Regions from separate parts of the Alkaliphilus sp. B6464 genome, predicted to be linked through region 1. Evidence: riboswitches for the same ligand, from Rfam matches in the RefSeq annotation. Region 1 holds a riboswitch; each other region holds the start of a gene.
What was found. Region 1 has a riboswitch for cobalamin ahead of HYG84_RS04035 (energy-coupling factor ABC transporter permease). Riboswitches for the same ligand answer to the same signal wherever they lie in the genome.
Positions count from the first base shown of each region.

Region 2: it holds a riboswitch for cobalamin, as region 1 does, so the genes downstream of both, HYG84_RS08805 (cobyric acid synthase) here and HYG84_RS04035 (energy-coupling factor ABC transporter permease) in region 1, are expected to answer to the same signal.
Region 3: it holds a riboswitch for cobalamin, as region 1 does, so the genes downstream of both, HYG84_RS09100 (hypothetical protein) here and HYG84_RS04035 (energy-coupling factor ABC transporter permease) in region 1, are expected to answer to the same signal.
Region 4: it holds a riboswitch for cobalamin, as region 1 does, so the genes downstream of both, HYG84_RS16905 (ABC transporter substrate-binding protein) here and HYG84_RS04035 (energy-coupling factor ABC transporter permease) in region 1, are expected to answer to the same signal.

Region 1 is NZ_CP058557.1:811,055-816,993, forward strand. It holds gene glpX (class II fructose-bisphosphatase) at 1-33, opposite strand, end outside; gene HYG84_RS04015 (sirohydrochlorin cobaltochelatase) at 170-949, opposite strand; gene HYG84_RS04020 (energy-coupling factor ABC transporter ATP-binding protein) at 1,026-1,829, opposite strand; gene cbiQ (cobalt ECF transporter T component CbiQ) at 1,830-2,459, opposite strand; gene HYG84_RS04030 (energy-coupling factor ABC transporter substrate-binding protein) at 2,497-2,790, opposite strand; gene HYG84_RS04035 (energy-coupling factor ABC transporter permease) at 2,774-3,505, opposite strand; cobalamin riboswitch at 3,743-3,920, opposite strand; gene fsa (fructose-6-phosphate aldolase) at 3,966-4,610, opposite strand; gene HYG84_RS04045 (3-keto-5-aminohexanoate cleavage protein) at 4,623-5,432, opposite strand; gene HYG84_RS04050 (hotdog domain-containing protein) at 5,520-5,900, opposite strand.
Region 2 is NZ_CP058557.1:1,808,528-1,814,466, forward strand. It holds gene HYG84_RS08790 (N-acetylmuramoyl-L-alanine amidase family protein) at 1-549, opposite strand, end outside; gene eutH (ethanolamine utilization protein EutH) at 788-1,909, shown strand; gene HYG84_RS20520 (hypothetical protein) at 1,912-2,043, shown strand; cobalamin riboswitch at 2,083-2,261, shown strand; gene HYG84_RS08805 (cobyric acid synthase) at 2,406-3,284, shown strand; gene cbiB (adenosylcobinamide-phosphate synthase CbiB) at 3,274-4,224, shown strand; gene cobD (threonine-phosphate decarboxylase CobD) at 4,258-5,298, shown strand; gene HYG84_RS08820 (helical backbone metal receptor) at 5,325-5,939, shown strand, end outside.
Region 3 is NZ_CP058557.1:1,878,671-1,884,609, reverse strand. It holds gene HYG84_RS09115 (reverse transcriptase domain-containing protein) at 443-1,177, opposite strand; gene HYG84_RS09110 (DUF3298 and DUF4163 domain-containing protein) at 1,872-2,477, opposite strand; gene rd (rubredoxin) at 2,676-2,837, shown strand; cobalamin riboswitch at 2,975-3,169, shown strand; gene HYG84_RS09100 (hypothetical protein) at 3,382-4,746, shown strand; gene HYG84_RS09095 (acetyl-CoA hydrolase/transferase family protein) at 4,773-5,939, shown strand, end outside.
Region 4 is NZ_CP058557.1:3,323,120-3,329,058, forward strand. It holds gene HYG84_RS16900 (FecCD family ABC transporter permease) at 1-1,001, opposite strand, end outside; gene HYG84_RS16905 (ABC transporter substrate-binding protein) at 1,052-2,026, opposite strand; cobalamin riboswitch at 2,138-2,311, opposite strand; gene HYG84_RS16910 (lipase family alpha/beta hydrolase) at 2,381-3,685, opposite strand; gene HYG84_RS16915 (methylated-DNA--[protein]-cysteine S-methyltransferase) at 3,777-4,322, opposite strand; gene HYG84_RS16920 (DUF2225 domain-containing protein) at 4,300-4,995, opposite strand; gene HYG84_RS16925 (VanW family protein) at 5,092-5,939, opposite strand, start outside.

The sequences.
Region 1 (5,939 bases):
ACGGACTAATTCTAGGGCCAAATTTCTATCCATTATCTATTCCTCCTCATCCTAATTACAATAAAAGTATATAGAATGGGTTTAAGTATGTCAATTAGGTTACCAAATTCCATAATGTGCTATCCTATTATAAAATAAGGAAATATATCTATCTTCCCTTTCCCCCAAATTACTTTGTTAATATATCTTCTAAATGCTCCATATATATGTTTTGTATACCTTCTACTTCTCCTAGGCCTTTTAATACTACATTTGTTTCTATCCCCTCTGATACAAGCCTACTTCTCCAAGAATCTTCTTCCTCCGATGCCATATCATTTATGGCATGATCCCCTGCTACTAGCATAAATGGCATTAAATCAACTTTTTTAATATTATTTTCCTTTAAATGAGGAACTATATCATCTATAGTTTTATTGCCTTCTACTGTACCAATGTATATATTTTTATACCATCTCTCATTAAATGTTTCTTCTAGTTTAATATAAGCATTGTCCGCAGAATGTTCTGTACCATGTCCCATAAATACTATTGCCTTATCTTTATTGTTTCCATCTAAGTCTAGTGCTTCTACAACCTTAATATAGTCTGAATCTGCATAAAGTAAGGGCCTACCTATTTTTATGTTAAAATCACTATTTTCACTATTAAACTTTTCAACTTGCTTTAATAATTTTTCATACTCATAGCCAGGAATTATATGAAGGGGCTGAATAAATATATTATATATTTTCTCTTCCTTAATCCTATATAAGGCTTCCATTGGATTATCTACAAAATAGTTATCCCTTTTCTTTAATTTATTTATTACCATCTGAGAAGTAAATGCCCTAACTACTAAAAAATCTTCATATTTTTCCTTTATTCTGTTTTCAATGCTTTCTATACATAATTTTCTAGTTAGCTCATAGGTAGTACCAAAGCTGACAACAATAATAGCCTTTTTCATAGTATCTCCTTTCCTTCTGTGTACATTAGAATTTAACTTTTATCTTATACCTACCAGTTCTAATACTCTTCTTAATTTACATATGTTTTTGAATACCATAATCAAATAATTGCTCTTCCGTTTTAAACAATGGTGTGCCTAAAATTTTATGGATCTTTACTAGCCAAGGTTTTTCGAGGAGGGCTCTTTCTAGTAAATCCTCCTTCAAAAATACTTCTTCCACTAGTCCTTCTCCTAATATTTCTCCTCTTCCTAAAACATAAATATAATCGCACACATCATATATTAGGTCCATATCATGGCTTGATACTACAATATATTTTTCAGTAGCTACTTCTTTAATTATATTTTTTATTTCCTTAGTCATATAGGGATCTAATCCACTAGTTGGTTCATCCAACAATATTACTTGAGAATCCATTACTAATACACCTGCCATAGCAACTCTTTTTTTCTGGCCATAGCTTAAAAAATGAACTGGTTTATCTTTAAACTCATAGGCATTTACTTTTTTAAGAGCAGCCTCAACCCTCACCTTAATCTTATCCTCAGAAATATTTAAATTTCTAAGGGGAAAGGCTACGTCATCATATACATTGGAGTAAAACAATTGCTTTTCTGGGTCTTGGAATACAATATTAATCTTCTTTCTATATTCCCTTAGGTATTTCTTGTTGTAGTTTATTTTGGACCCATTATACTTTACACAACCCTTATTAGGCTTTAAAATACCTATCATATTTAGAAACAGCGTAGACTTCCCAGAGCCATTAGCTCCAATAACTCCTATAGTTTTTCCCTTGTTTAAATCTATGTTTATATTATCTAATGCCTTAGTGCCATCTTCATATTTAAATTCTAGAGACTCTACCTTAATCATCTAATCACCTATTTTAAATTCTCCATCGTATAGTTTACTATCCAAGGCGATAACCATGCTCTCATACTTAGTTAAAACCCTTACAAATAAATGCTTAATAAGTAATGAAACAGATCTATAGCTATTTTTAAAACCTGTATATCCGAACTTCATCTCTTGAATAGTATAAATTTCATTTGCTTCTTTTAGAAAAATAAAAATAAATCTATATATCAATACTAGTAGCTCTATTAACAAGTTTGGAATTTTAATTTTTTTAAGTACCTTAATAATATTGTTTAAAGGTGTGGTTAATCCTAAAAAAAATGTTGAAGATATGGCCGCCAATACCCTCATAATAATATGCAGCACATCTATTAAAGATTGATATGTAATCCCTATATACTTATTCCAAATCTTAATGCTCCAAATAAATATATCTACATTAGATATACCTATTAATATAGTAATAATACTTACAGCTAAAAACCCAAAAGGTATAATTAATATTTTAAAATATTTATTAAATGGGATATTTGCTACAAAGGTAGTTAAAAATGCCATAATAAAAAATATAGATATGTTTATATACAAATTATTTATTAACACTGCAATATTCAAGGCCCCTATAGCAAAGATAAACTTCGCCATAGGGTTAAAATTTGTTAACTTGTTTGTATGTGCATACTTATCTATTAAGAGCAAGTTTTTTCTTCTCCTTCATGGAGCCTAAAATATAGCCTATTGCTCCTGCTCCAATTGCTACCTGAACAGAGAATAACAAGCTTTCAACTTCTCCACTCGGCGGCTCCCATATACTTTCAAACCAAGGCTCATAGTCTGGGGCAATAACTTGAATTAACTCTTCACCCTCACCGTCTGCCCCTTCAAAATCAGCACTGCTATTAATAATTAGTGGCGCTACTATAACAACAATAGCCAATAAAAAAAGCAATAAATTCTTTTTACTTAACTGTTTCAAGGCTAACGACTCCTTCCTTGTTGTATTCTGCTAATAAATTATAAATAATGCTTGTAAGTAATCCTTCCACTATAGCCAATGGAATTTGTGTAACTGCAAATACTGTTAAAAATTTCCCTAGAGAACCAACAAAGCCTGAAATAGGGTCAGGAAATGCCAATGCTAGTTGGAAGGCTGTAACAACATAAGTAATTAAGTTACCAATACAAGCAGCTAAAAATACAGTAAAGGTCATATTTACATTTCTTTTCTTAAGTATCCTATAAATAAAGTAGGATACAAAAGGCCCTGCAACTGCCATGGAAAATCCATTAGCTCCTAATGTAGTTAATCCACCATGGGCAAGTAGTAATGCCTGGAACAGTAAAACAATTATTCCTATAACAGTCATAGTGGTGGGTCCAAATAATATTGCTCCCAATCCTACTCCAGTAGGATGAGACGAACTCCCTGTTACCGATGGTATTTTTAGTGCAGATAAAACAAACACAAAACCTCCTGCCAAACCTAATAGTACCTTTTTATTGGTGTCCTCCTTTAGAATGGTACTTACTTTTTTTATTCCAATAATAAAAAATGGAATAGTAATAGCTGACCATAAAATCGCCCACTTAGCAGGCAAAAAGCCTTCCATAATGTGCATTGCATGTACCACTTCTGGCGTTATTACTAGAAGCAATGCGATGGATAAAAGTACTGTTTTTTTGTTTTTCATAAAATCACCTCTCACTTTTATTTAAAGGCATTTGGTATTATGCCTTCAGTGCTTATTAGTTTCTAACCTAATAAAATCAGTAAGAGGGAAACATAGAAAATATGTTGGAGAAACAAAAAGGGTCCCCAACCTTCTATGTTAGGGACCCTTTGCCAAGTCTATAAAAATGTACACTTTAAGATATACACTTAAATTAACAGTTGACAAAATATAAGTCTCCCTTCCCTCCGAAGGTTACTACATATAAACTATTAGGCAGGTCTCCTGACTTGTGGATCATCCTACTTTTAACACCTTCCCAGATAAAATCCAGTGGCAAAAGTTAATTTCGTCTCCACTTACAGTAGCGGGGGCTGTATCGGATTTTCACCGATTTCCCTATTAATCAAAAAGAACCTAAAGTTTTCAATATTCATTTTTCACCTAATATGGTATCATATAACAAAAGTTTCTACAATGTTTATCTTTTAGTCTTTTCCCAATCGGCTAGAAACTTCTCTATACCTATATCTGTTAAAGGATGCTTAACCATTTGCTTTAATATATTATATGGTATAGTCGCTATATGTGACCCAGCCTTAGCCGCATCTACTACATGAAGATTATGACGAGTACTTGCAGCAATTATTTCTGTACTAATATTATGCACCTCAAAAATGTGAGCAATCTCTTCAACCAATTGAACTCCATCATAACCGATATCATCCAATCGACCAAGAAACGGACTTACAAAACTAGCACCTGCTCTAGCTGCTAATAAAGCTTGAGTAGCTGAAAAAACTAAAGTCACATTTGTTTTTATTCCTCTACTACTAAAGTTACTTACAGCTTTTAGCCCTTCCTCTGTCATAGGTACTTTAATAACTACGTTTGAATGAATTTTTATAAGATCTTCAGCTTCACTTACCATTTCCTCTGCAGTTTCACCTACAACTTCTGCACTAATAGGACCATCCACTAATTGTGTAATTTCCTCTATAACCTGTTTTAAATCTCTTCCTTCTTTTGCAATAAGGGACGGATTTGTAGTAACACCTGATAGAATCCCCCATTTGCTTATTTCCCTAATCTCGTCTATATTTGCACTGTCAATAAATAATTTCAAAACTATCACCGCCTAAATTTTTAATATTTCTCTAGCTTCATCAGGAGTAGCAATCTCTCTACCTAATTCCTTTGCTATTCTAACTACTCTTTCCACCAATTGAGCATTTGATTCTGCTAACTGTCCTCTTCCATAATAAACATTATCTTCAAAGCCTACCCTAACATGACCGCCTAGCAAAATCCCCATTGTAGCTAGAGGTAGCTCATGTCTACCTATACCTGCCACAGTCCAAGTAGAACCTTCCGGAATAGACTTTACCATATACATAAGGTCTTCTGCTGTAGCTGGACAAGCTCCAGGAACCCCAAGTACAAAATCAAAATGGAGTGGTGTACCTACTAGCCCTTTTTTAACAAGACCTTTAGCGTTTTCAATCATTCCTCTTTCAAAAACTTCAATCTCAGGCTTTACACCTAGTTCCTTCATTCTAATAGCAAACTTTTCCATATACTCCTGTGAGTTCATGAAAACATCTGGACCAAAGTTACATGTGCCAGCACTAAGTGTAGCCATTTCAGGTTTCAATTCTACAGGCTGTAGTCTTTCGTCTGGTCCATGCCAAACTGCACCACCTGTAGAAGGCTGAAAAATAATATTACATTTTGATTCTATCTTTTCTTTTATTTCCTTATATACGTCATATGATTGAGTTGGATTACCTTCTTTATCTCGTGCATGAATATGTACTATAGAAGCTCCTGCTAAGTAACACTGATAAGCCGCCTCTGCTATTTCATCTGGTGTTAATGGCAGGTTAGGTTGATTTTTTCTAGTTACTTCTGCCCCCGTTAAAGCAGCTGTAATAATTAATTTATCCATTTAAATCCCCCTTTAAATTCATACTAAGGATATGTTTTCTCTAAACCCAAATGCAATAAATGAAACCTTCCTACAGTCTGCTTTGTATTATTTTCTTTGTTTAACCTTAGGTACTACGCAGGTACCTACTGCTCTACAAACAACTATGGCCTCTTCTAGCACATCGCAGGCAGAGTCACTAATGTCTGGTCTAGGAACAATAACTTTTCTAGCCTCAAATGTCATCTTTCTAGATGAATTACCAACATTAGTAATTTCGCCAACTGCTTCTATATAATCTCCTGCATATACAGGTGCTGTAAACTCTACACTTTCGTAGCCTACAAAAAGTCCTTCGTCACCATCATTTCTAATAAGAAGCTCTGTTGCTACATCACCAAAAAGCTGAAGCATTTTCGCACCATCTACTAAATTCCCACCATAGTGTGCATCTGCTGCGCTCATCCTCATTCTAATCATAGACTTCATTATTTTACCTCCCCTATTTATTATTATAATTAACTTTAA
Region 2 (5,939 bases), 1.0 Mb from region 1:
TACATTTGTTATATTTAAAAAGTCTTTAAAAACCATTTTGTTTACGCTATTACAAATACTTTGGGCTAGTTGTTTACTTTCCTCTGATTCGGAGTAATAGAATATTCTAACACCTCTTACACTGGACTTTTTATATGAATCCATATGGACACTTACGAAGGCTGTAGAATTATTACTATCTATAATTGTTCTCCTAGCATGTAGGTCTCTATTATATCTTGAAGACTTTAAATTGCTTTTAGACTCCAATGATACATCAGAATTTCTTGTCATAACAACATTTATACCCTTATCCTTTAGTATCTTTCTTAGTTTCAAAGAAACCTGTAAGTTTACAGTTTTTTCTAACAGACCCGCGCTACTAGATCCTCCATCTATGCCGCCATGTCCTGGATCTACCACTATAATTTTTCTGTTGGTATTAAATACAGCAATAGGATTGTTTGAAATAAAAAGAGGAATAAGAATTAATAGTAATATAAATACAATAATTGCTGTTACAATTTTTTTATTAACTTTAATAACTAGAAAAATTGTTTTGTTAAACATAATAAATCACCTTCTTAATAAAATCATATAATCCATTATACTCTTAGAAAGATTCATATAGAATTTAAAAGTAAAAATAAACTAAGTCATTATTAAGGGAAAACCCATAGTGCATCTAAAGGTTAAGTTATATAACTAATGAAAAGATTGACAATTTAAATAGCCCTGTTGTACGATGTAAAGGAAGGTTAAAATGTGCAAAAATTAAGAACATATATAGAAGGGGCATAAGTCTAAAATGAATGATATAATACTATATATTCTTATGGTTTTTATGGGATTAGGAGCATTGGATAGGGTATTTGGATATAAATTAGGGCTTGGGCAAAAGTTTGAAGAAGGGTTTATGGCAATGGGGAATTTAGCCTTATCAATTATAGGAATTTACTCCATAGCACCTCTATTATCTACAAGCTTAGAAAAAATAGTAGGACCTGTATTTTCTTTTTTAGGGGCAGATCCTGCAATATTTCCTGCATCTATTTTAGCTTCTGATATGGGAGGATATCTTTCTGCGATAAAAATGGCTGAAAATCAGGAAATTGGTCTTTTCGCAGGTTTAATATTATCTTCTAGTTTAGGCACAGCTGTTATTTTTACTATACCAATAGGGGCCGGACTTATTCAAAAACAAGATTATCCTTATTTTACAAAGGGAATATTAGCAGGACTTTTAACTGTTCCTATTAGTGGATTTGCAGGGGGCATATCTATGGGCTTACCAATAGGAATATTAGTTAAAAATCTTCTGCCTATTATTTTTATTGCACTTATTTTAGGTATAGGCTTAAGTAAATGGCCTCAAAAAATGATTACAGGATTTTATTGGTTTAGCAAGTCAATTGTAACCTTAGGGACATTAGGTCTTGTAATTTCAATTATACAAAATGTAACAGGAAAAATAATAATAACGGCTATGGAGCCTTTTGAGGAAGGACTTAAAATTGTTGGAAGTATTTCTATTATTTTAGCTGGTGCTTATCCTATGGTACTTGTTATGACCAATGTATTTAAAAAGCCTTTAGCAAAAATGGGTAATGCTTTGGGTATATGTGATAAGGCTACCACAGCTTTAATTATGAGCTTGGCAAACAATATACCGGGGTTTGCTAATATGCACGATATGCACGAAAGAGGAAAGGTAATGGTTTCGGCCTTTGCCGTAGGTGGAGCCTTTGTATTAGGTGGACAACTGGGATTTGTTGCAGGAATAGATAAGTCTATGCTTACACCTTTTATTGTAAGCAAAGTTGTTGGTGGTGTAGGGTCTATAACTATAGCATATCTGATTACAAAGCCAAATCAAAAAAATATATCTAATTATGAGGAAGAAAAAATATTGGAGTTAGCTATCGAATAAATGTGATCTTTTCTGCAATTGTTACAGGATATGGTAGGGGCATATCAGAAGTTGGTGCTATAATAATTGTAGGTGGTAATATAAATGGAAAGTTGTGTGAGTTGCACAAATTAAGAAACCTATTACTAGGTTGACAATGATATTGTAACTAAACTATAATAAGTTTATAATATAAAATTAAATAATTTCAAGGTGCTTTGTTTATAAAGTTAAAAGGGAAAGAGGTTGAAATCCTCTACAGCCCCCGCTACTGTGAGCAGGTATGAAATCTTCGTATCCACTGGGAAACTGGGAAGGGAAGATAGTAAATAGATCTGTAAGTCAGGAGACCTGCCTTGAAAAGGAAAGAATCACAGCTTCGGAGGGAAGTATGGAAGGTTCATCATATAATCATATCTAACTTTATCTTATCTGATGAATTCAACACATAGACACTCTATGTGTTTTTTTGTTTTCCAAGACAAAAGAAAAATAAAATCCTAAAGGAGGTGTCAAATTGGCTAAAAATATTATGCTTCAGGGAACATCCTCTTCAGTTGGTAAAACAATACTAACTGCTGCACTATGTAGAATTTTTAAGCAAGATGGTTTTTCAGTAGCACCTTTTAAATCTCAAAATATGACATCTAATTCATTTATAACTAAAGATGGTAAAGAGATTGCAGGTTCCCAAGCTATACAGGCAGAAGCGGCTGGAATTGAGGTTACAGTAGAAATGAACCCTATCTTATTAAAGCCCACCAGTGACAGAAAAAGCCAAGTAATAATAAATGGAGTTTTAACTAGTAATATGCCAGCTTCACTTTACCAAGAGAAAAAGATAGAACTAAAAAAGGTAATAAAGAATGCATATGATGTTTTAAGTAGTAAATTTGATATTTTAGTAATTGAAGGTGCAGGAAGTCCAGCAGAAATTAATTTAAGTAAAAATGATATTGTAAATATGGGGTTAGCAAACTTAGTAGATGCTCCTGTTATTCTTATCGGGGATATTGATAGGGGAGGTATTTTTGCTTCTATATATGGAACTATTATGCTCCTTAATGAAGAAGAACGAAATAGAATAAAAGGATTTATTATAAACAAATTTAGAGGAGATTTGGAGATTTTAAAACCAGGCATAAAAATGCTAGAGGATTTGGTGAACAAGCCCTGCTTAGGTGTAATTCCATACTTTGAAATTAATATTGAAGACGAAGATAGCTTGGTTGATCCTGAGGAAGCCGGTAGAAGAAAAGATATTAAAGAGAAATCCAGTGCAGAAGATTATAAAAAAATAAAGGAATTAGAATATGATAAGCTGGCTACTACTGTTAGAGAGAATATTGATATAGAAAATATTAGAAGTATTATGGGGATTAATAATGGACAATAGCATTTTGTTACTAATTGTAGTCGCATTAGACTTTGTATTAGGTGATCCACCAAATTGGCCTCATCCAATTAGGTGGATAGGATTGAGCATAAGTAGATATGAAAAAATCATCAGAAAAAGCGGATTAAATTTAAAGCTGGGAGGATTTATATTAGCTTTACTATCTTTAGCTACCGTTTTGACTGTGTCTACATTAATACTTAAAGTAACTCAGCTTATACATCCATTATTTGAAACCATAATTATGATATATTTACTCTACACTTCTATAGCTGCTAAATGTTTAGATGTGGAGGCAAAAAAGGTACACAAGGCAGTGTATGAAAAAGATATAGAAAAAAGTCGAAAAATGCTATCCTATTTAGTTGGAAGAGATACTTCCCAATTAGACTTTGAAGAAGTAATAAGAGGTGTTGTTGAAACAGTGGCAGAAAACACCATCGATGGAGTACTAGCTCCGCTATTTTACATGGGCATTGGATTTTACTTCGGAGTTCCAGTACAGTTTGCTCTGGGCTATAAAGTAATAAATACTTTAGACTCTATGGTTGGATATTTACAGGAGCCTTATATAGAAATAGGCTATGCATCTGCAAAACTAGATGACATAGCAAATTATATTCCTGCTCGTATAGGTAGTCTTTTTATGGTCTTAGCGGGAGGATTACTAGGCTACAATGTTAAGCAAGGCTTTAAAATTCTAATAAGAGATAGAAGAAACCATAAAAGTCCAAATTGTGGCTATCCAGAGTCGGCTGTAGCAGGACTACTTAAAATACAGCTTGGAGGAACTAATACATACTTTGGTCAAAGAGTATATAAACCAACTATAGGCGATGAAGATACTCCTTTAACAGCGAAACATATAATTAATACTATTAAAATTATGTATGGTGCAGAGTTTTTAATGGTAGTAGGATTTATTTTAATGAATATTTAAAGCTAAACATAGTATAGAAGGGGAGTCAGAAAATTGAATAAGCATGGGGGATATTTTGGTCACAAACAAAGAGAAGTAATAGACTTTAGTGTAAATATTAATCCTTTAGGGGTACCATCTAAGCTTATGAAAGAGCTAGAAAAGGAGCTACCAATGTTAATACGGTATCCGGAAATAGATGGTAAAACAGCTAAAGAAACTTTGTCTAAGTATTTGGACAAGGAAGCTGATAAAATAATTTTGGGAAATGGTGCGACGGAGCTTATTTATCTATTTGCTAGAGCTATAAAGGCATCTAAAGTTTTGTTGATACAGCCAACTTTTACAGAGTATGAAAGGGCTTTTCAAGTTTCAGGTAGTAGTATTTTTCATTTTTATACACATGAAAAGGCTGGATTTCGTATAGATATGCCAGAACTATTAGCGAGTATAGAAAATCTAAATCCCCAAGTAGTGGTACTTTGTAACCCAAACAATCCAACAGGTGTATTTTATGAGCCAGAGGAGCTTATGCCACTATTGGAAGTTATTAAGAAGAAAAATTGCTATCTATTTGTAGATGAGTCCTTTATAGATTTTACTGAAAAAATTTCTTTAAGTAGCTTTGTAGAAGAGTATCCAATTTTTATTTTAAGATCTATGACTAAAACTTATGGAATACCTGGTCTAAGACTAGGATATGGACTTGGAGACACAGATATTATTAAAGAACTTAACTATATAAAAGAGCCATGGACTATTAATAGTTTGGCCCTAAAGGCAGTAGATATTTTACTTATGGATAATGATTATTTTAATCGTACACAGAAATGGTACGAAGAAGAAAAAAACTTTTTATTAAATGGATTATCTTCGATTAATAATATAGATGTTTTTCCTAGTGAAGGAAACTTTTTTCTGTGTAAACTAAAGAATTCTTCTGGGGAGAATGTAAAAAGTACTCTACTGAATTATGGTATATATATTAGAACATGTACCGATTTTAAAGGATTAAACGATCAATTTATACGTCTTGCCGTAAGAGGTAGAGAAGAAAATGAAAAATTAATACATAGTTTGTATAACTTGATTTAGATTTGAATATTTTAGGAGGAAAATTAATGAAAAAAATATTAAGAATTACATCATTTACTTTAATGCTAGTTATGCTACTTACTAGTTTAAGTTTTGCTTCGGCAAGTAATTTTACAGTGGCTGGAAGTAAAAAGTCTGTTGTTATGGAGAACCTAAATGGAAGAACCTATATTGCAGGTAAAAGTCTTAATACATTAGGACTGAATATTTCTGTTAAAAATAATGTTGCTACAGTTAAAAATAACCAAGTTACTTTTGAGTTTACTATAGATACAAACCGTATTAAAGTAAATGGAGTTCCAATGACTTTAGATGCAAAAACCTATAAAAAAGGACAGGAAGTATATCTTCCTCTACGTTTTATTATGGAAACCCTTGGTTATGAGATTAAGTGGGATAATAATACAAGAGGGATTAGTGCTATTAAAACTAAAGAAATAACCTATCCTATAACCTTTGAAGGTGAAGGAAAGAAATATACAGTAACTAAGGCGCCGAAAACTATAGTATCTTTAGCACCAAGTGTAACAGAAACATTATTTGCAATAGGTGCAGAAAATATGATTAAAGGTAGAACTCAATATTGTACATATCCAGTAGCAGCAAAGTCAATTAAAGATGTTGGAACTATGAAAGATCCT
Region 3 (5,939 bases), 1.1 Mb from region 1:
CAGAAACTTCCTCACTACTACAACCCAATCTGCCCCCATGACTGCATTGGTACTCTTATCTTGCGGTTCTTCCGCTTGATATACTCCCTTGACATCAGTCCGTGGGTTCCCACGTTCCGTACAGACGCCTGTATTAAGTTCATGCCACCTTTATGCCGCCCACCATCTAGGCAGTAAACAGGTTTCCCCTAGACTTATCCCAGATTAACGACAACCCCCTGGTTTTGATGGAATCTCTACGCTTTCGACATTTTCGTAAGTGGTTCACTTGCTCGTTCATCTCCTTAATACGCACTTGACAGTTTAGATACTGCCTTTTCCTTAACGCTCAATACCATGGCTTTTGACCACAGCACCTTAAGGTAGTTTGAAACCTCCACCTGTATGGCGATTTCGGCGGGCCTACCGCCATCATCTGCACAGCATAGCTGTCTTCAAGTAGCTACGCTACTTGGACACGCCTTCGTGGCGCACAGTCATCAGCATAGCGAACAAATCTTATACCATGTAAATCCCATTCCCAGTCTAATTCATTTAGATATACATTGGCAAGAAGTGGTGAAATTACCCCGCCTTGCGGTGTCCCGTAGTCAGAATGTATGAGTTTTCCTTCTTCCAAGAATCCTGCTTTAAGCCATTGATCAATTGTTCCTAATATTGTCCGATCGGATACATATTTCTTTAGAACTGTTATGAGCTTCTTATGAGAAATATTATCAAAGAATCCTTTTATGTCGCAGTCATATATATAGTTATATCCTTGTTCAATATTCCATAGGATTATTTGCAGTGCCCTTTCGACTCCGCGATTAGGTCTATATCCTACGGACCAGTTATGAAAAAGTTTATCTTCAAATATTGGTTGAAGTACATTTACTACACTTTGCTGAACAATTCGGTCCTCTATAGTTGGAATACCCAATGAACGTTTCTTTTCATTTTTCTTTGGAATGTATACTCTTCTAACTGGTTGAGCTTGGTAAGTTTTTGTCTTAAGATTATTTAGCAGTTCCATGATGTTTTCTTCTAATTTAGCCTCATAACTTTCTATTGTTTGACCATCTATTCCACCAGCGCCTTTATTCGCCTTTACTTGCTCAAAGCTTTGGGTTAATTTACGATCAAACAACAGTTGTCCATATACACTATGTAACTTGAATTTCCACTCTTGATTCATTTATTATTCCACGCCTTTCCTTGATGTACTTTTAAACGGTTTTACCACGGTAACATGATTGTTAGCATTACATCCAATTCATGACTTGGAGCCATAGGTCGCTCCCCTTCCGTTCATTTGATGTTATGGTCATCAAACTACTTCCGTACTATGAGAACGTCTGACTTCTCCATCTGTTCTTTGTCACTTCGGATTACCCTTATAGACTAGAACCCTACCTGTTTGGAAAGATGGAGACCTCACGGGGTTATCGCATTTCCCTTCACAACATACCCTGCACCATCACGTTTTAAGTCACATTTCCTTGGTCTGACGTCTAAAAGAAATGTCTTTTAGTGGGCTTCCTCATTTTTCGCAAAGTCGCCAACTTAACCCGCCGCCGTGCTTCACACTTATTGTATTAGGGTCTATTGTTTCGCCTACGGGTCTCTCGATTATCCGCATCTCCTTCAGACAATACCTCACGATAATGCCCTAGATTAAGCTTCCCGAGCTAGGTCAGTCTCCTCGGGGATGGACTTTCACCATCTGGGATTCAACATCTATTAACTTCTGCCAGTCGTTTCATCGAAATGACGTCTCTGTCCATTAAAGATATGAAGGGTGCTAACTGACTTAGCACCCCATGCGACTGCCCGTCGCACAAAAAGATGCCTATTAGCATCTTTTAGTTTATACATTTTTTTAATATATGCTAGTATAGCATTTGTCCTAAAGGCCCATCTTCTTTTATTATATCTTGAATTTCATAAACCGATATAGGAAATTGCGGAAAGCCATATGCATATGGCTCTAAATCATAAAGTTGAAAATATATAACTAAGGCTTTATCCGCTATATAAAAATCTTGATCTGGTCTAATTTTATCGAATTTTGTTATTAGCGGAATATCTCTTTCTCCTATCTGTTCTTCAATAATTGCTGATAACACATCTACATAATTACTGCCATCTTTAAATAAATCCTTTAAGGAATATAGTTTTCCTGTCTCCACATCAAAAGTAAGTGATTTCATAATTGTTAATCCATGGGCTCCTCCAGAGAAGGCATAATTGGTTAATGCAATACTTAGTATACCTCTCTCATTTGTCTTAATTTCATAATAACCTGTAATTGTAGTCTGTGGATTTTCATAATATCCTTGATCCTTTATCATTTGATAGACTAAGTTTAATATGTTACTATTTATTTTTTTCTGTACATTTATATTATCTAATCCACTTACTACTGGATAATACACTTCTAATCTTGGCATTGTTAATTTCATTGTACTAATATAAACCGGAAATCTTTTATCCATAACTTTTTCTCCTCTCAAATTAAATGATTGAGTTAATTACATTTTATTAATAATACTAAAAGTAGTTACATCTTTGGAACAACTATACTAGCTAATTTATATTCTTTTTTTGTTTACTGTTGCATATTATTGGGTATAATGGTAATGTTGAAATACATAATTAAATTAAATATCATTTTAAGAGAGAGGAGACATGTAATTATGAAATATGTATGTATACCATGTGGCTATGTTTATGATCCAGAGTTAGGAGATCCTGATGGAGGAGTAGCTCCAGGAACAGCTTTTGAAGATATCCCAGAGGATTGGGTATGTCCAGTTTGTGGCGTTAGCAAAGATATGTTTGAGCCAGAAGAATAATTAAAAATACATAAAATATAAATAATAAAGGAAGGACAATTGTCCTTCCTTTATTATTTATAGCTAGATACTAATTTCAACACACGAATAAAGATATTGCCTATATATAGATTGTCTGATACAATAACTGTGAAAAAGTAAATACATAGATTTATGGTGCTGTTTTAATTAAATTAACAGCTTAAAAGGGAAGTTCGGTTAAAATCCGACGCGGTCCCGCCACTGTAAAGAGGAGTACATCTATAACTATGCCACTGTTTTGTAAAAAATGGGAAGGTATTAGATGTGTTATGATTCTAAGCCAGGAGACCTGCCATAAAGAACAATACCGCAATAACTTACGAGGATAAGGAGGTGTTATGGGCCATGCATTAAGGGAAATTAATAAATTAATATCCTTTAATTAATATTGTGTGTTGTCTATAACCTTTTTCCTTAGGGAAAAAGGTTTTTTATGTTTTTGACACCTAAGAGCATAAAACACAAATAATTTTAACGGTAGTTTTGAAGCCATTGACTACTAAATAAATAGGGAGGAATATTAGTGAGCTTTGATAGTATTTCGTGGATACTTAATCCGTTTATACTTATGTTTATTGCAGTGTTTTTAGGTATGTTATTTGGACAGATAAAATTTGGTAAATTTAGATTTGGCGTATCTGGAACATTATTTTTAGGGTTGATTGTAGGATGGTTAGTAGTTGATTATGCAAAACAATTAAATACAGAAAATTATGGATATAAGGCAGCAAAATCTTTAATAGAAACAAATGTTATTTCTCAGGATTTTTTTAATATATTTTTAATTTTATTTATAGCATCTGTAGGACTATTAGCTGCTAAAGATATGGGGGTAGTATTTAAAAAATATGGATGGAAATTTATTGTATTAGGGTTTTTAATGACATTATCGGGTGCTATTGCTACCTATGGTGTTACCTTACTAAGTTCTAGCTCAAATCCTTATGAAGTATCTGGTGTATATACAGGAGCTTTAACTAGCTCTCCAGGACTTGCTGCTGCCATAGAAACTGCAAATAGTCATGCATCCGATTGGGCAAATCAATACGAAACATTAAATTCACAGAAAAAAACAGAGCTACTTAAATTATTAGATCCATCAGGAAATCTGACAACTGAAAATACTGCTAGTTTAACAGATGACCAAAAACAGGAATTAATAAAAATTGCTGAAGCAGGAATTGGAATTGGCCACGCCGTAGCCTACCCTTTTGGTGTAATGATTGTTATTATTGCCGTTAATTTATTTCCAAGACTTTTTAACATTGATATAAATAATGAAAAAAAATTATTTATAAAAGAAATAGAGGAATTACAAAAATATTCTAATGAAAATGTAATTCAAGAGGTAGAATTTGATTTAACCGCTTTTATAATAGTCTGCCTTACTGGATTTACCTTAGGAAGTATTAAAGTATCTTTAGGTCCTCTAGGTAACTTTAGCTTAGGGATTACTGGAGGTGTATTAATAGCTTCCCTATTGCTTGGATATATAGGTAAAATAGGATTTTTAAATTTCCGAATGAATAATAAATTGTTAGCTATTATAAGACAATTATCCCTAGCTTTCTTTCTGGCAATTGTAGGTTTGAGATATGGGTCTGAGGTTTTTAGTGCTTTAACAGGTTCAGGCGCTATATTAGCTATAGTATCAATAGTTGTAAAAACCACTGCAATGCTTACTGGACTAATTGTTGGAAAATATATATTTAAAATTAACTGGGTTATGTTATCTGGGGCTATTTGCGGAACATCTACCCCTGGATTAGGAGCAGCTATAGATGCTGTGGGTAGCGATGATCCTGCAAAAGGCTATGGAGCAATATATCCATTTGCACTGCTAGGAATAGTTATTTTTACAATAATCCTGCATAATATGCCATTTTAGTATATAAAATTTTAGGAGGAAACTATATGATAACAGGTAGAATTAGAAACTATAACCTTATGAACAAAGTTGTTTCAGCTACAGAAGCTGCTATGTTAATAAAAGATGGTATGACTGTAGCTACCAGCGGATTTACACCTTCTGGATATCCCAAAGCTGTACCTTTGGCATTAGCACAAATAGCAGAAGAAACAAAGGAAAAAATAAAAATCAAATTGTACACTGGAGCCTCTGTAGGCGACGAGTTAGATGGTACTTTAGCAAGATCAGAAATTATTAGCAAGCGGTTACCTTATCAAACTAATAATAGTATGAGAGACTATACAAATAATGGGGGCTGCGAATATTTAGATATGCACCTAAGTCATGTATCTCAATATGCCAACTATGGTTTTTTAGGAAAGATAGATATAGCTATTGTAGAAGCTGTGGCCATAACAAAAGAGGGGTATATTATACCTTCTACATCTATAGGTTGTTCACCTACCTTTATAGATTTAGCAGAAAAGGTAATAATTGAAATTAATACAAGCCAACCCCTTGAGTTAGAAGGTATGTCTGATATATATATTCCTGAAGCACCTCCAAACAGAAAACCTATAGGTCTGACTAATGCTAGTCAAAGAATAGGTACAACTTACATTCCTTGTAATATAGAAAAAATTGCTGCAATTGTTATAACTGATATTGAAGACAATGTTAAACCCCTAGCACCAATAGATGACATTTCTAACCAAATTTCAGGACATCTAATAGATTTCTTAGAAAATGAAGTAAAAAAAGGTAGACTATCAGAAAACTTATTGCCTTTACAATCTGGTGTCGGAAATGTTGCTAATGCGGTCTTAGGAGGATTATTACATTCTAAATTTAACAATCTTGTATGTTATACAGAGGTTATTCAAGATTCTATGCTAGATCTACTTGATGCTGGAAAAGCACTACATATATCAGGTACAGCTATTACACCATCCGAAGAAGGGTTAAAAAGATTTAAAGATAAAATTGATTTTTATAAAGATAAAATTATATTACGCCCCCAAGAAATTAGTAACCACCCAGAGATAATAAGAAGATTAGGGGTTATTGCAATGAATACCGCCATAGAAGCAGATATTTATGGAAATGTAAACTCCACTAATATTATGGGCTCTCAAATGATGAACGGTATAGGTGGTTCTGGGGACTTTAGC
Region 4 (5,939 bases), 920 kb from region 1:
AAAAAAGGCCCTCCTGCTAAAGCAGTAATAATACCAACAGGCACTTCAGTAGGTGCAATAATCGTTCTTGATAAAGTATCTGCAACAATTAAAAATATTCCTCCTACTAGTCCACTAGCAGGTATAAGTATACGATGGTCTGGACCCATAAGTAAACGAACCATATGAGGCACAATAAGACCTACAAAACCGATTATTCCGCTAACAGAAACTAAAAAAGCTGTTATTAATACACTGGTAATTAAAATTACTTTTTTAACCTTTTCTGTTTCAACTCCCATGTTCTGTGCACTATCTTCACCTAATAACATAATATTTAAGTCCTTTGAAAAAATATATATTATGATACTACCCAATAAAACTGGTATTATAGCTATTTGTACATGACTCCATCCTCTTCCTGAAAAACTTCCCATTGTCCAAAAAATAATTGTACTTACATCTCTTGTTGAAATTGTCATTATAAAGGACATTATAGCAGTAAAAAACTGCCCTGTAGCAATTCCTGCTAATAATAATGTAGTTACTGGTACTTTTCCCTTTATTCTAGCCATATTATATACAATTAATGTAGCTAACAAAGCGCCTGCAAACGCAAATATAGATACAATTCCTATACCAAAAAACATTTTATTTAACTTTAGCAAAATAGCTATAGAAGCCCCTAAAGCTGCTCCTGAAGAAGTACCTACTATAAAAGGATCAGCCATAGGATTCTTTAACATTCCTTGAAAAGCTACGCCTACAATTGATAATCCATATCCAACTAGAAAAGAAAGTAATACTCTTGGTAGTCGAATGTTTTGTATAATTGCAATATGAGATTTTTGTATATTTGAAACATCAATATAATCTCCTACTATGGGAATGGTTTTTAAAATGATTTTTATGCTATCAATAATAGTTACATTAGCCACTCCAATAACTAAGGATATAGATATTGTTATCATCAATGTCATTAGTAGTAGTGGAAATATTTTTAGATAATTGTGCTTTTCCATAGACAGTCTGCCTCCATATATATTCCCATTAAAATAGCTAGAATATATTATTAAAATACTTCTGGATGTATAGCCTTTGCAAATAACTCTAAGGCCTCAATTGTTCTAACACCTGGTCTTGATACTATATTAGGATCTAATAACTCTATTTTATCATTTTTAACGGCAGTAATAACATCATAACCTGGTCTAGATTTTATTATATTTTTTAATTCTTTCATTTGCTCAGGATTTAAAGTGAAGTTTTCAGCAGTATGAGCTGGTGCTATATAAATCTCAGGATCTTTTTCCACCATAGCTTCAACACTATATTGAGGATAAGCTCCATCCCCATCAGCTGCAATATTTTCTCCACCAGCTAAAGTAATTAACTCATTTATGAATGACCCTTCACCAGCTGTCATTAAAGGCTCGTCCCAAACTTGATAAAACACTCTTGCTTTCTTCTCATTCTTAGCTTTATCAACAATATTATCTCTTTTTTCCTGCATTTCATTTACTATTTGTTCCGATTCTTCTTCTACACCCATTACTTCACCTAATTGTAATATGGTATTAAAAATTTCATCGATTGTTTCAGGCGAATATAACATTACCGCTATTCCACTTGCCTTTATTTGTTCTATAGACTCAGGAAGGGCTTCGTTATATAGGAATACTACATCTGGATTTAACTCTAATATTTTCTCTACATTTATTGCAAAGGCATTACCTACCTTTTCTTTCTCTAGGGCTTCTATAGGATAATCACAAAAATCCGATACTCCTACAATTTTATCCTCTAATCCTAAAGCAAATAGAATTTCTGTTTGACTAGGCGCAATCGAAACGACTCTTTCTGGTTGCTTCTCTATTGTTACAGAATTTCCAAATCCATCTACAATATCCATAGGATAGGCTGTATTCCCTATATTGTTACCTACATCCCCCTGTAAATTCTCCTTTTGTTCTTTGACACAACCAAATAGCAAGGTTGTTAATAGCATTAATACTACTAAAAATATAGTTGCTTTTGATTTTCTCATAAAAACATCCTCCTCCTATAGTTTCTTACTTCCATTTTAAATATAAAAAATCCCTCACCAAATGGTAAAGGATTTTAAACACACTAACCGTTCACCTATCCCTCCGAAGGCTGCATATGCTAAAACTTGGTAGGTCTCCTGACTCGTGAATCACTTTACTTCAGCACCTTCCCGGTCAAGACCAGTGGTATATTGCTGTTTCATCATCACTTACAGTAGCGGGGGCTGTAATGGATTTTCACCATTTTCCCTTTTAAGCTCAATTGAGCACCGTCAATATTTAGATCGCCTTAATGATATCAAAAAAGAGGAATATTTTCAATTCTTTTTTATGCTATACTTCTTTTGTTAATCTCATACCTTAAAGGAAAAATACATTCTACCCGTTTCTTCTTTTCGTACATCTGTCTCTGTTAATTCTTCTTCTATCATAGATCCTATTACAAAAATATTATGATCTTCTTTATATTTGCCAGATGTTTCTAAAATATATTCACCACTAGGTACGTGTTTTAACATGATCCACAAATAATCTTTTCCAAACTCTTGGCAAATATGCTCATACTCTGTAATAAATTTTCCATCTATAAATTTACCGATTATATCTCTTCCCTTTTTCAGTTCTATATTAATATATTTTTTTAATATTATCCCTAATGGATATACTTTAGGCTCTACAGAACCTTTGTTAAATAATGAACGATCTAAATTATATATGTCTGCAAGATATTCCATAGAGCTTAATAAAATTTCACTATGGCTTCCTTCCATTATAAATGTTTCTGCATTATCTATAGTTGCACTATTAACGGTTACTGTCCCATCTCCTTCTTTTGTTTTCAATGATCCTATAACATATGCTTTTTTATATTTAAATAATAATTCTGTATCTAGTAATAGGACTTTGTCTGTTTCCTTGTTAGTCCCAACAAAACAATATAGATTTTTAACTCGATTATTTAATGTATCTATATTTTTATTTAGCTCATTTAATAAATAATTATTATAAAGTGTATATTTTCTCGGAATATAGTGGTAATCATTATCAATTTTACAGCATAATATTTTTCCATAATCATCTGTAGGTATTAAATCTCTTAATCCTGGAAAATTCTCATGTAATTTTTCAATGTTCTCTGTCCCCAAAGGTATATCTAGTATCTTAGTAAGTAGCCAAATGTATCCTCTGCGTATAATGTCAAATAGTTCTTTTTCGGTATCTGTTTTCTTCATTAGTTTTCCAGTTCCCCACAAATGATAGGCTTCAATGTTTCCCTTATTAGGAGTTCCAAAACATATTAAACTTCTAACATTATAGGAGTATTCTATACTTTGAATATAAGTACGAGCTACCACTCCACCCATACTATGACATAATAAATCAACTTTTTGATTAGGATGCTTTTCTTTTACCCGTAATATTAAAGGTTGTAAAAACTCCTTTACTATTTCCCTACAGCTTTTTCGCCAATCATAATAACAAACAAATAAATTCTCATTTAATTTATATCCTAATTTCTCTAATTCTTTTAGAAATGGTTTATAGAACCAACCTGCCACACCAAAACCCCACTCAATTTGACATCCTAACATCTCTCCGCCAATAGATCCCATTAAACCAGGAATAAAAATAATTGGATTTAGTTTAGTAACTTCCATTGTCTTCCCCCTTCTCTTTTCATTATCTCAATTATATTTATCCGATAGATACTAATTCTATGACCCTAAATTGCAAAAAATAAAAGTGGTATTATTCTACCACCTTTTCACCTTCAACTTTTATTCCTTCAATATTCAGCAATTTTTCTTTAATATGCAGTCCACCACCGTAACCTACTAACTTTTTATTAGTCCCTATTACTCTATGACATGGAATAATAATAGGAATTCTATTTTTATTATTCGCCCCTCCAACAGCTCTTACGGCCTTAGGATTATCAATACTATAGGCCAAATCTTTATATGTTATAGTTTGACCATAGGGTATATCTAATAATGCATTCCATACTTTTCTTTGAAAATCGGTCCCCACCATATAAAGTGGAATCGTAAATTCTGTTCTCTTACCCTCAAAATATTCGTATAACTGATTTATGTATATTGCATTTTCCTCTTTATCATACAAAAGTTGATGCATAGGAAAATCTTTTTTTATACTTCTAATAAAATCCTCTTCACTTTGATCAATGCCAATTGATACAAGTCCTTCATTCAAAGATGCGACATAAAGAACTATATTATTGACTACTATTTTACTATAATAAATAATAGCTTTAGTTAGCTTCATCTTTTTCATGACCATATTGCTCCCTTGCTAATCTCCATTGTTCTCTAGCTTTCAATTGAATATGTCGTTTTGTTTTAATATCGGGGTGATCTAGTGCTACACTATACCATTTAATAGCTTCTCTTTGTCTTCCAAGCCTTCTATTTAATTCACCATTTAAATATGCCAAAGTTACTTCATCCAGACCTGCTGCATCTAATCTTTCTGTTTGATAGGCATTTTGGAAGAAATTTAGTGCATAATTTAAAAATTCTTCTTCTTTTGGACTTTTAGCTTCTCTATATAGCCATGCCAACCTCAAACATATTCCACCAGTGTATGCCTTCGACTTTTTTAATATTTGAGCAACTAACAATGCCATTTTATAACTTTCTTCCGCTTCGTGAAAGGTACGCACTCCGCTGAAACTCCGCTCATTCCATTTAACTCCTATCGATTGCTGTAATATTGTAGCCTGATTTTTATTAATATTTTCAAATTCTTTTTCTGTAGAACTATATCCACATTTAGGACATACCCAAATATAATAATAATTTGGATTTATATTTTTATAAATAACATTAAAATCATCTTCTCGATTTTCTATCCTAAGTGACCGAGTCCTCACCTTTTTTGTAGTAAATTGGTTTTTACATATCGGACAAGTACAATCTTTATCGTATAGTAAGTTCTCTACTTCCATCTTGAAACTACCTCCCTCTAAAGTTAATTATATTATAGCAAATTTGATTATAATTAACTATGGGACAATCACATAGTTTTTGAGATAAATAAAATATTATTGTTTTATTCCTTCTATAACAATACCAGCTCTAGGTGGATAGTAATCTTTAGAAATCACTTCTTTTTTTAACTCATTACCATCTTGCAAATACACTTTATATGTAACTACACGATAACCTTTTTTGCCAGCTTTATTAATTCTTCTTTCTCCAACATCCATATTAGGATCCTTTTTTACTTCCATTTCGGGTTTGACTACTTCAATGATTTCGGATTCTAAATCTATAGACATATTATTAGTTTTCTTGCTATATAGTTTTACATGTACTTGCTCTTCCTTAATATAACTTTCAATGTAAATAGGATAATCCTTATTGTTTCTAAACTTAAAGTCTATGTAGCCATAGGCAACAGTTGCATCTTGCCCAATGGGAACATACCCTACAGGCCGACCATGATTTCTTCTTGATGTTACTTCTACATCTGACCTAAGAGTCGCTTGATATAATGTTGTAGATACTTGACAAATGCCACCACCAATTCCTGGCACCAACTCACCGTTAACTATAACTGGTGCTTCCTTGTAGCCTTCTTCTGCACTTCTTGGTCCTGTACTCTCGTTAAATGAAAATTCATCTCCTGGCATTAATAACATATTATTAATACTATTCACCGCAAGTTTGATATTTTCTGATCTACCCTTTTCTTGACTATTAAAAGTAGTCACATATTCACCGATTAAATCTTGAATAGTGCTTAAATCTTCTTCTATAATTTCTGGGGTAGTATTTTTAACCGGTATATGGATTGTATCATTGTTAAAATTCCCTATGGCACCCACTATACTCTCCCTTAAAGCATTCTCATCTACTTCTACTCCTAAAACTTCTTTTTTAATTATGA